2 linked regions of the Cellulosilyticum sp. I15G10I2 genome follow. The protein of the gene in region 1 interacts with the protein of each later gene in a pairwise test. Links are inferred from orthologs where the notes say so. Each region holds a gene or a part of one and is shown on either strand. Other genes may lie near its edges. The genes, in order: recJ and BN3326_RS05530.

Region 1 (3,752 bases):
AATAAATAAGCAAAGCAGTACTGCTTTGCTTATTTATTATTTAATATTTTAATAAAGATGCAATTTCATAGCCTTTTAAGACTTCTCTTCCTGGAAGTGCTTCAAGTTCAATTAAATAAACTATTTTTGCTATTTCTCCACCAAGTTGCTCAATAAGGTCAATCATCGCTTTTGTTGTTCCGCCTGTTGCTAAAAGATCATCTACAATGACTACCTTCTGTCCTTTTTTTATAGCATCTATATGCATTTCGATTGTTGATGTGCCATATTCTAAATCATAAGTTTGTGCGATATGTTCATAAGGTAATTTCCCCGGCTTTCTAACAGGCACAAAACCTTTATTCATCTTATAAGCAACTGGCACCCCAAATATAAAGCCTCTGGACTCAGGTCCTACTATTAAATCAAAATCCACATCTTGTAAAACTTCTGCAATACGATCTATTGATTCTTTTAAACCATTTGGATCCTGAAGCAGAGGGGTGATATCTCTAAATAATATACCTTCTGTCGGAAAATCTTTTATGTCACGAATAAGAGCATATAAATCCATTATAATTCCTCCTTGAAACCTCATTTTAGTTTATTTGTAGGATACTTCCAAAAAAATTTTGTAAATTTCTATACCTTAAAGAGTTTTCTAATCTTGTTTTATCTGAAGCTATAAGATCATAACTAATGCTATCATCCATAAATGTATATTCTAAAAGACCAAGTTCCTTAAATATCTCTAAGATTTGAAATAACTTATACTCGGTCATATTGTAAAAACTCAAACTTACAACAGCCTTATGTATAGTTATATATTCTAAAAGATGATTTTTCAAAAGCTTATACACTGCAATACAGTCCTTATGACTCGGAATCATCTTCGGCAACTGATTTTTATGATGTATAAATGCGTTATCATATACAGCCATAGTCTCGTCTATTGTATAATAATCCCATTCATAATAAACACAGTCCGGAGATGCTTGAAGTGGATTAACTAAAATAGTTACTTCACTATTTTTTAAACAATCTTTATTATAACATATTTTAAAACCTAAGTTAACATTTTTCGAGTTATTTTTAAACTTTCCATAAACTTTTCTAAGTCCTTCTTCAGTATAGACATTAATTATTTTTGCACGTTCCAAAGATGTGCTGTCTTTTATAAGCTTTACATGCGTGCCTTTTATTTTACCAGGATCTTTTAAGTAATAATATAGACTTGTATAGTATCTGCTCTTTAACATATCTTCCTCTGTTGATTGTATATCCTTTAATCTTAACTGTACACTTACTTTATTATTCCATACATTCTTAATAACCTCACAAGCAACAACAACCTCTTCTCCTATAGTTAGATACTCCTCAAGATAGCCCTTATAAAACCCAACAGCTTGGAGCGCATTATTGTCTTGTTCAACTGTTAGTCTTAAATGCTGATCACTTTGCCCCATAGTCTGGATATATTGAATCTTGCCTCTTACACAAAAAAGAGGCACCGGATTATAAGCCCCAAATGGCTCAAGTTTCTCAAGCATTTCACAAAAATCAAGTCCAACTTCTTTTGCACTTAACTCAAGATCTATTGCTATAGAAGGTATTAACATCTCCTCATCAATCAAATCATCAGCATATTGATTAATTAACTTGCGAAATATCTCTAGATTCTCTGCTTGTAAGGAAAGCCCCGCTGCCATTTCATGTCCCCCAAACCTTAATAAATACGCTTGAGTACCGTGGATAACTTCAAAAATATTAAAACCTTCTATACTTCTTGCCGATCCTGAAAGCACCCCATCTTCTTCTGTTAGTACAATTGTAGGACGATAATATTTAGACATAATCTTTGAGGCAACAATACCTATCACGCCATGATGCCATTCTTTTCCCACTACTATAACTATTTTTTCACGGGAAATGTCAATATTATTTTTAATATATTCCTCTGCTTGTTCAATGATACAAGCTTCCATATCCTGTCTTCTTTTATTTTCTTCATTTAATAGTCTGGCAAGAGATTTAGCACGCTCTTCATCTTCAGTTGTAAGAAGTTCTACACCTATTTTAGCGTCACTTAATCTTCCTACTGCATTTATTCTAGGAGCAATTTGATAGGCAATCATATTAGATGAAATCTTTTCTTTTATATCACCTTCACGGGTCACTTTAATAAGTTCACGAAGGCCTATATTGCGTGTATTTTGCATCGCCTCAAATCCAAGATAAGTAATCACGCGATTTTCATGAATAAGCGGTACAACGTCTGCAATCGTGCCTAAAGCAACAAGATCTATATATTCCCATATTTCCTCTTCAATATGATCATAAATAGCTAGTGCATGAATAAGTTTAAACGTTACGCCAACCCCAGCTAAAGCATCAAACGGATAAGTACTATCTTTGCGCTTAGGATTAATAATACAATATCCCTTTGGAAGATCATCCTGGCATTCATGATGATCCGTTATAATGACATCAATGCCTATTGTATTCGCAAATGCCAGTTCTTCTACTGCAGCTATTCCTGTATCCACAGTAATAATAAGATCAGCATACTCGCTTATTTTTGCAATGGCATCTTTATTAAGCCCGTAACCTTCTGTCTGTCTATTTGGAATATAGTACGATACGTCATACTGCGCTTTTTTTAAAAACATATATAAAATAGATGTACTTGTTATACCATCTACATCATAATCACCATAAATAACAATATGTTTATGATCTTGTCTGCACTGCACAATGCGCTCTACTGCCTTTGTCATATCATTTAATAAATAAGGAGAATGCAGTCCCTCTGATGTTGGATTCAAAAATTTCCGAATCTGATCCTCCCCACATATTCCTCTATTGTTTAGTATCTTCTCAATTAAATTTACACCTGTATAGTCTGAATCAATTTTCCATTTATAGGTGCTAGGCAACATATTCATTCACCTCCCTTGAAGTCTTTACTATTATAGCATACTTTATAATAATATTTGACGAATTATTTTGCAAATCACTATACACTAGGATTAGAACTATGCTATAATGTAGAAGTTATTTATTTTAATAGGAGTGTTGTCATGTCGGAAAAATTTCAAGTAGGTCAAATTATTGAAGGAACTGTGACAGGTATTAAGCCTTTCGGAGCGTTTGTTTCATTAGATGAAACAACACAAGGCCTAGTTCATATTTCACATATTACGCATGGATATTTAACCAATATTAATGATGCGATCAAAGTAGGTGAACAGGTCAAAGTTAAAATTTTATCCATCGATGGAGAAAAAGGTAAAATTTCTCTCTCCATTAAAGAAGCAAAAGAAAATAAGCCTACATCTTTTAAAACTCCAAAGAAAGAAAATACGCTTGAAGGTTTCGAAAATCTTATGAAAGATTTTCTTAAGGTTTCAAATGATCGTCAAGCTGATCTGAATAAGCGTCTAAATCGTTAATTTAAGGCACCATCCTATAGGATGGTGCCTTTTTGTTAAGTCTTATATTGCAACACCCATTTTTTTAATTTCTGACATATTTAATGGGATAATAGTATTATTTTCGCACATTTCTATATCTAGAGCATGTTTAAGAACGACTTGTTCTTCAAAAAAAGCTTGATATTTTTGTTCTTCTTCATAGTAATCAATGCGGTGAATATTCCCCTTCTCTATGATCTGTTTTTCTCTTGGATCATAAAGCAGATAGCAGACACCATATAATCCAACATCTTTAATGAGTCTCATGGCATAGCTTGTTTTAATATCAAAGCTAAAGCG
Region 2 (6,742 bases), 790 kb from region 1 along the record:
TATCTTGATATTTATTGGCATGAATAATGCCTTGCAGTGTTTCTTTGATCTTACCGTTAATCGACCTCATCTGCTTTCTAATATGAAAAAGCTGATCTGTCGCTGCATCTGCAAACTGCTCAGGTGCTATAATACACCTGTCAATTTCACGCTCAAGTGCTGAATAAATAGACAAACTTTCAAAATAGCCATCTAAGTGTTCATAAACATATTCTTTGTGCTGATCTTCTTTTTGATAACTTTTAACCTGTCTTGAAGTACGCAAAATATCTCTTACCTGTAATATTTCACCACTATTTAATACGGCCCCAATCTCCACTCTTTTAAGAATCGGCTTGATCTCTTTAAGGTTTGCAATCGGTATTCTTCCTTTTTTAATACTCATGTTGATCGCTTCTTTTGTTTCATTCTGGAGTATGCGCACACTTTCTATATCAGCAAGCGGCAAAACCGTATCGACCTTTCGCTTTCCCCCATCTGTTAAAGCAAATGCCTTTAAAATTTCTCTTATCTTATGAAATTCTAATTTATATAAAGTTTTTTCATTCATTATTTAACCTCTTATAGATAGTATTTGAAACTTACGTTTATTATGGCACATCTTAAAGGTTTTGAAAATATGTACATTATTAATAATACGTAAAATCCTCAGATTAAATACTTTAATCTGAGGATTTTTACCCGATTTCATACGTATTCTATAAATCGCAAACTGTTTATAGCCTACTTTTGCATTAAGTTTTAATAATACGAGCGCCTGTCACATAATTTCGCGTATAATACGGGCTGTTAAGACTGCTAATCATAACCCCACGGTTTCCATCGGCGTGTAAAAACCTATCTGCGCCTGCATAAATACCTACATGAGAAATTTTTCCTCTGTTCTTACCTGAAGTATCAAAGAAAACTAAATCTCCTGGGATAAGCTCGGATTTAGCTACACGCTTGCCGTCTCGTACCTGCATATAAGAGACTCTGCTGATATCGATATCAAAAGTCTTATATATCTCTTTGGTAAGGCCGGAGCAATCTACACCTCTTTTGAGGTCATTGCCTCCCCATCTATAAGGCGTCCCAATAAATTGTTTGCCATAGTCTACTATCTCTTCTCCTAGGATTTTGCTATAAGGAACAAGTTCCGGTAATGCAACTTGTACATATTGTTTATAAACCCATCCTTCCTCATTATTCATCATAATCTTATACCACTCTTCATTTTGTCCAACAACACGTATTGCTTTATTATCAGCACGCATGATGACCTGAGCATAAATATTAGGATATCTTCTTATATTAATATTTTTCCCAATAATTTTACCTGATATCCCTGTATAACTTGGAAAAATTCTATTTGCATTTATATCACTTGCGTAGACCTGTATTATAGGTAAAAACAGGAAGCTCGCTATAAATACACATCTCCTAAAGTTTTTCATAATTCCCTCCTAAAATGTACATCTTATCCCTTTAAATGGCACAAAATAATCATTTTATATTATGGAAAGATTTTTCAATTATTATACACTTTAGAATAAACTATTTTTATTTACCATTCATAGCGATGCAGCTGTCCCTTAGTCTCTAATGTTAAAAACTCATTTTGTCTAAGGGCTTCATATAAAACAATAGCTGCTGAATTAGAAAGATTAAGGGAACGGGCTTCTTTAATCATAGGAATTCTTATGGCAGTTTCTTTATAATTTAACAAAATCTCTTCTGGAATACCCGCACTTTCCTTACCAAACATAATATAAGCATCTTCTTCATACTGCACCTCAGTATAGGTCTGCTTAGATTTAGTTGTTGCCATATAAATCTTAGGATAATCATTCTGTACTAAAAAATCTTCAAAGTTTTTATAAGTCCTCACATCTAAAAGTTCCCAATAATCTAAACCTGCTCTTTTAAGATTTTTCTCATCAATCGAAAAGCCTAAAGGTTCAATAAGATGCAACTTAGCGCCAGTAGCTGCACAAGTTCTTGCGATATTCCCTGTATTTTGCGGTATTTCTGGTTCGTGTAAAACAATATTCATATTCTTCACCCTCTGTTTATTTAATGTATTTTTATCTAATAAACTCTCTGATATTGTATAAGATTAGCAAGACCTGCTGGGAATGTTTTTTGACTTGACTCGGGTATGGCAGCGGCAGATTGTCCGAAAACTAATTCAAATCTAAGTAATTCAAAGACTAGCAGGGGAGATTTTAGGATTCGGAAGTTGCCTCTGGAGAATTTCGTATAGAAAATCTTAGCAGTTTATTTAAATGGCTTTTAGCCGCACTGTTTGAGCGCAGCGAGTTTGCGGCGTTCATTTAAAGAAAGTGCTTAGATTTTTAGAAATACGCAAGCGAGCAACTGGAGAATCCTAAAATTCTCCTGCGGACCTCATACAAAACACTTATTTATTCTTGTTATCTTTATTCAGCTTACTAAAGGCTTCTGCAAAAGCAAAGTTACCCGTATCTTCATTTTCTTTCTGTATCTTCTTAAGGTATTTGCCTACATCCTTTTTATTCAGCTTATCATTTGAGGTACGATACTGCTTATTATAAGCTGCCACCTTTTGTCTAAACGTGCAGGTAGTACAAACATAGACAGAACCTTCACCTTCTCCTCTTTGTTCGAGCTTCTTGTGGCACTGCGGACATCTTACATTTGTAAATCTGCTGATTGTTTCTCTATAGCCGCAGCTTCTATCTTGGCAGACATACATCATACCGTGCTTACCTTTAACCTCCAGCATGAATTTTGAACATTCTGGGCATCTCTTACCCGTTAGATTATCATGGACATATTTATCACTGCTTGCTTTGACGGCCTTAACTAAGTCACTGCTGTAGCTTCTGATTTTCTCCATAAACGTATTAGGATTTAGCTTGCCTAGGCTAATTTGTTCAAGTTCCATTTCCCACTTAGCGGTAAGCAGCGGAGATTTAAGGTCTTGTGGAACAAGCTCAATAAGTTGCTTGCCTTTTGAAGTGGGCACAATGTCTTTACCATTTTTTTCGATATAGTACATATTATAAAGCTTTTCTATAATATCGGCTCTTGTTGCAACGGTTCCTATCCCTCCAGTCTCACCTAAGGTTTTAGCAGAGCTTTTATCAACCGTTACATACTGATGGGGTTTTTCCATCGCTGATAAAAGTGTTGCTTCTGTAAATCGTGTTGGTGGTTTTGTCATTAAACTGTTTTTTATGACAGTATTAATTTTTATAAGATCACCTTGGTTTAGTTTTGGTAAATTTTGATCTTCTTCCTCGGTGTCATCAATTTCTCTTTCATACAGGGCCTTCCAGCCTTTTGAAATCACATGCTTTCCTTTTGCCAGGAAGTTATGGCCTCCTATATCTGCTTGCAATGTAACCCCTGTATATTCAAAAGGATCCATCATCACACTTAAAAATCTTTTAATAACAAGATCATAAATTTTTCTTTCATCTGAACTTAAATTTGCAAGCCTTACTGACTCTTCTGTAGGAATAATCGCATGATGATCAGACACTTTGCTATTATCTACAAAACCTTTATGAGATTTAATCCCTTTATTTAGAATTGCCATACTAAAACTTCTATAGTCCCCTATTGCAATACTTTTCAATCTTTCTTTAAGCGTTGGTACAATATCTTCTGATAAATATCTGGAATCTGTTCGTGGATAAGTAAGTACTTTATGGCTTTCATAAAGTCTTTGCATAATAGATAGTGTTTCTTTTGGACTAAATCCAAAATATTTATTGCCATCTCTTTGAAGTTCTGTAAGATCATAAAGTGCAGGGGCATACTGCTTTTTAGCAGAAGTTGTAATGGCTTTTACTGTCCCTGTCTTACCCTGTACTTCTTTTAGAATGCGCTCTGCTTGTTGTTCATCAAATAATCGCTTCTGCTCCTTAGCTTCATAATTTAACTGAAAGCCTTGGCACTTGGCTGTAATCGTATAATAGGGTATTGGTTTGAAATTTTTAATTTCTTCTTCTCTTTTAACAACCATTGCCAACGTCGCCGATTGTACGCGCCCTGCTGAAAGCTGTGCATTATATTTACAAGTAAGTGCCCTTGTTACATTTAGTCCAACCAGCCAATCCCCTTCTGCACGACATACTGCTGCTTTATAAAGAGATTCATAGTTAGTTCCCGGCTTTAACTTTTTAAAACCTTCTAAAATTGCTTTATCTGTAACAGATGAAATCCAAAGTCTTTTGAGTGGTTTTTTGCAACGTACTTTTTCTAAAGTCCACCTGGCAACCAGTTCGCCTTCTCTGCCTGCATCAGTCGCTATAATAACTTCTGTAATATCTTTTCTATTCAATAACTCCCGAACAACATGAAACTGCTTGCTGCTTTCTTTAAGAACGACTAACTTCATATCTTTTGGAAGCATTGGCAGCGTCTCCATACTCCATACTTTATATTTATCATCATAGCTTTCTGGATCTGCAAGACCTACTAAATGGCCAAGTGCCCATGTTACTACATAATCATTACCTTCTATATAACCGTTGCAGGCCTTCTGACATTTTAAAACCCGCGCTATATCTTTTCCTACACTTGGCTTTTCTGCAAGCACTAATTTTTTTGACATTTTATTATCCTCTCTTAATACAATCTATTCACAACCTATTATAGCAATCATACCTATTATAGCATACATTACAAAAAGGATACCTCTTTTGAGATATCCTTTTATGTTTTATCTAACTGTCTACTACATAAGTATATTAAATTGAATTGTGCGCTTTATAATGCATAATCCTGCTCTTTGAATAAGGCCTTCAAAATATTAATATCTTTTGTTTTTCCAAGAGCTAACATAAGTTTAATCCTTGCTTTTAAGCCTCTCATATCGCCACCCATAACAACCCCTAAATCTACAAGTTCTTTGCCACCGCCTTCATAACCATAGCTCTCAAATACTCGGCCAGAACTGCATCTTGAGACAATAACAACAATTACCCCTTTATTTAACGCATATTTGATCCCCTCTAGCATTTTAAGTGGTACATTACCTCTTCCCATACCTTCTATAACAATGCCAACTGCCCCTGAGTCAACTGAGCTTCTGATAAAGCGATCATCCATATCAAGTGTTGCCTTAATAAGATCTACTCTTCGCTCTACGCTATCTGTATCAATATATTGTTTATAAGCACAATGTCTATATATGATAAGTTCATGTGTATCAATAATGCCAACAGGTCCATAAGGTGACTGAAAAGTATCGAGAGATGATGTATTGGTTTTAGCAACCTCAGACGCTAAATTAATATCGTCATCTAAAACAACTAGCACGCCTTTTTCTTTAGTTTTTGGTGATACTGCTACCTGAATACCAGCAGCTAAGTTGCTCGCCCCGTCATAACCTAGTTCTGAAACATTTCGCATGGCACCAACAAATACAACAGGTTTTGTATGTTTAATGGTTAAATCAATAAAATAAGCTGACTCTTCTAGTGTATCGGTACCTGTTGTAACAACAACACCTGATATATCCTCTTGATCAAGCGTATTTTTAATCAGCTTCTTAAGTTCCAATAACTTGTCAATCGTTATATGTGGTCCTGGGATATTACAAAAGTTTATAACTTTTATTTCTATATCTTGATTTTGATTTGAAATCAATGCCAATACCTGTTCTCCTGATAAAGCTGGAACGGCAGCGCCTATTTCCTTATCTAGGTTCATAGATATAGTGCCACCGGTAAAAATAATACAAACCTTTTTTTTATGCATGTTATGCCTCCCTATATAACTAGAATATCATTACTATTATATCCTAAACATTCATAATAAGTCGGCATTTTTTCAAATTTTTGCTTTTTTATTTTCTCTTTTTAAGTTCACTTTCAACTTCCTGCCATGTAAGACCTTTTTCTGCTATAAGCACTGTTAAATGATACATAAGATCTGATATTTCAAAGGCTAACTCAGAATTTTTTTCTTCTTTGGCTGCTATTACTACTTCTGTACATTCTTCGCCTACTTTTTTAAGGATTTTATTAACCCCTTTTTCAAACAGATAATTTGTATAGGACCCTTCTTTAGGATGTATTTTGCGATCATAAATGACATCATAAAGCTCTGTAAGCATATTTTTATCTGCTTGCCCACTTAATGACTCTTCTGTATTTTCTACTTCTTTGATTTCTTCTTTAAGTTCTCTGAAAAAACAACTCGAGTTCCCTGTATGACAAGATATACCATTTTGCTGTTCAATTTGCAGAAGAAGCGTATCCCCATCACAATCTATACTCATACTTTTAAGGTATTGATAGTTAGAAGATGTTTCTCCTTTTAGCCAAAGTTCATTTCGGCTTCTGCTATAATAATGGACTTTTCCAGTCTCTATAGTTTTCTTTAATGACTCTTCATTCATATAGGCAAGCATTCTTACCTTTTTTGAATGCACATCTTGTGCAATAACAGGAACCAGACCTTGCGCGTCATATTTCACTTCTTTTAAAAATGTTTCTTTTGTCATTGTGCTAATCTCCTTATAATCTCACCGGAACATTTTGTGCCTTGAGGTATTTTTTAAGTTCTGCAATTTCTAATTCTTTGAAATGAAATAAGGAGGCTGCAAGCGCAGCATCTGCCCGCCCTTCCTTAAAGGCATCTAAGAAGTGCTCCATTTTACCTGCACCGCCTGAGGCAATAACTGGAATAGAGACCGCTTCACTTACGAGCCTTGTCACTTCTAAATCATAGCCCATTTTGGTACCATCAGCATCCATACTGGTAA

The links.
Region 2: the proteins of recJ (region 1) and BN3326_RS05530 interact in binary tests that used the Escherichia coli proteins (3 or more experiments, as listed by UniProt). The link is inferred for Cellulosilyticum sp. I15G10I2 from one-to-one orthologs.

The regions. Positions count from the first base shown.
Region 1 is NZ_FMMP01000006.1:342,027-345,778, reverse strand. The notes cover bases 249-3,231. They hold recJ (single-stranded-DNA-specific exonuclease RecJ), read right to left. Parts: upstream 2,919-3,231; coding sequence 579-2,918; downstream 249-578. Other genes in these bases: BN3326_RS01590 (CvfD/Ygs/GSP13 family RNA-binding post-transcriptional regulator), read left to right, coding at 3,060-3,231; BN3326_RS01600 (adenine phosphoribosyltransferase), read right to left, coding at 249-556. Outside these bases: more of BN3326_RS01600, read right to left, coding at 41-248; more of BN3326_RS01590, read left to right, coding at 3,232-3,431; BN3326_RS01585 (hypothetical protein), read right to left, coding at 3,474-3,752. UniProt on the Escherichia coli protein: Single-stranded-DNA-specific exonuclease.
Region 2 is NZ_FMMP01000006.1:1,129,022-1,135,763, forward strand. The notes cover bases 1,994-4,899. They hold BN3326_RS05530 (DNA topoisomerase III), read right to left. Parts: upstream 4,586-4,899; coding sequence 2,402-4,585; downstream 1,994-2,401. Other genes in these bases: trmL (tRNA (uridine(34)/cytosine(34)/5-carboxymethylaminomethyluridine(34)-2'-O)-methyltransferase TrmL), read right to left, coding at 1,994-2,035; BN3326_RS05535 (asparaginase), read right to left, coding at 4,741-4,899. Outside these bases: BN3326_RS05515 (endonuclease MutS2), read right to left, coding at 1-550; BN3326_RS22200 (hypothetical protein), read right to left, coding at 554-691; BN3326_RS05520 (C40 family peptidase), read right to left, coding at 735-1,436; more of trmL, read right to left, coding at 1,547-1,993; more of BN3326_RS05535, read right to left, coding at 4,900-5,733; bifunctional phosphoribosyl-AMP cyclohydrolase/phosphoribosyl-ATP diphosphatase HisIE, read right to left, coding at 5,822-6,481; imidazole glycerol phosphate synthase subunit HisF, read right to left, coding at 6,495-6,742.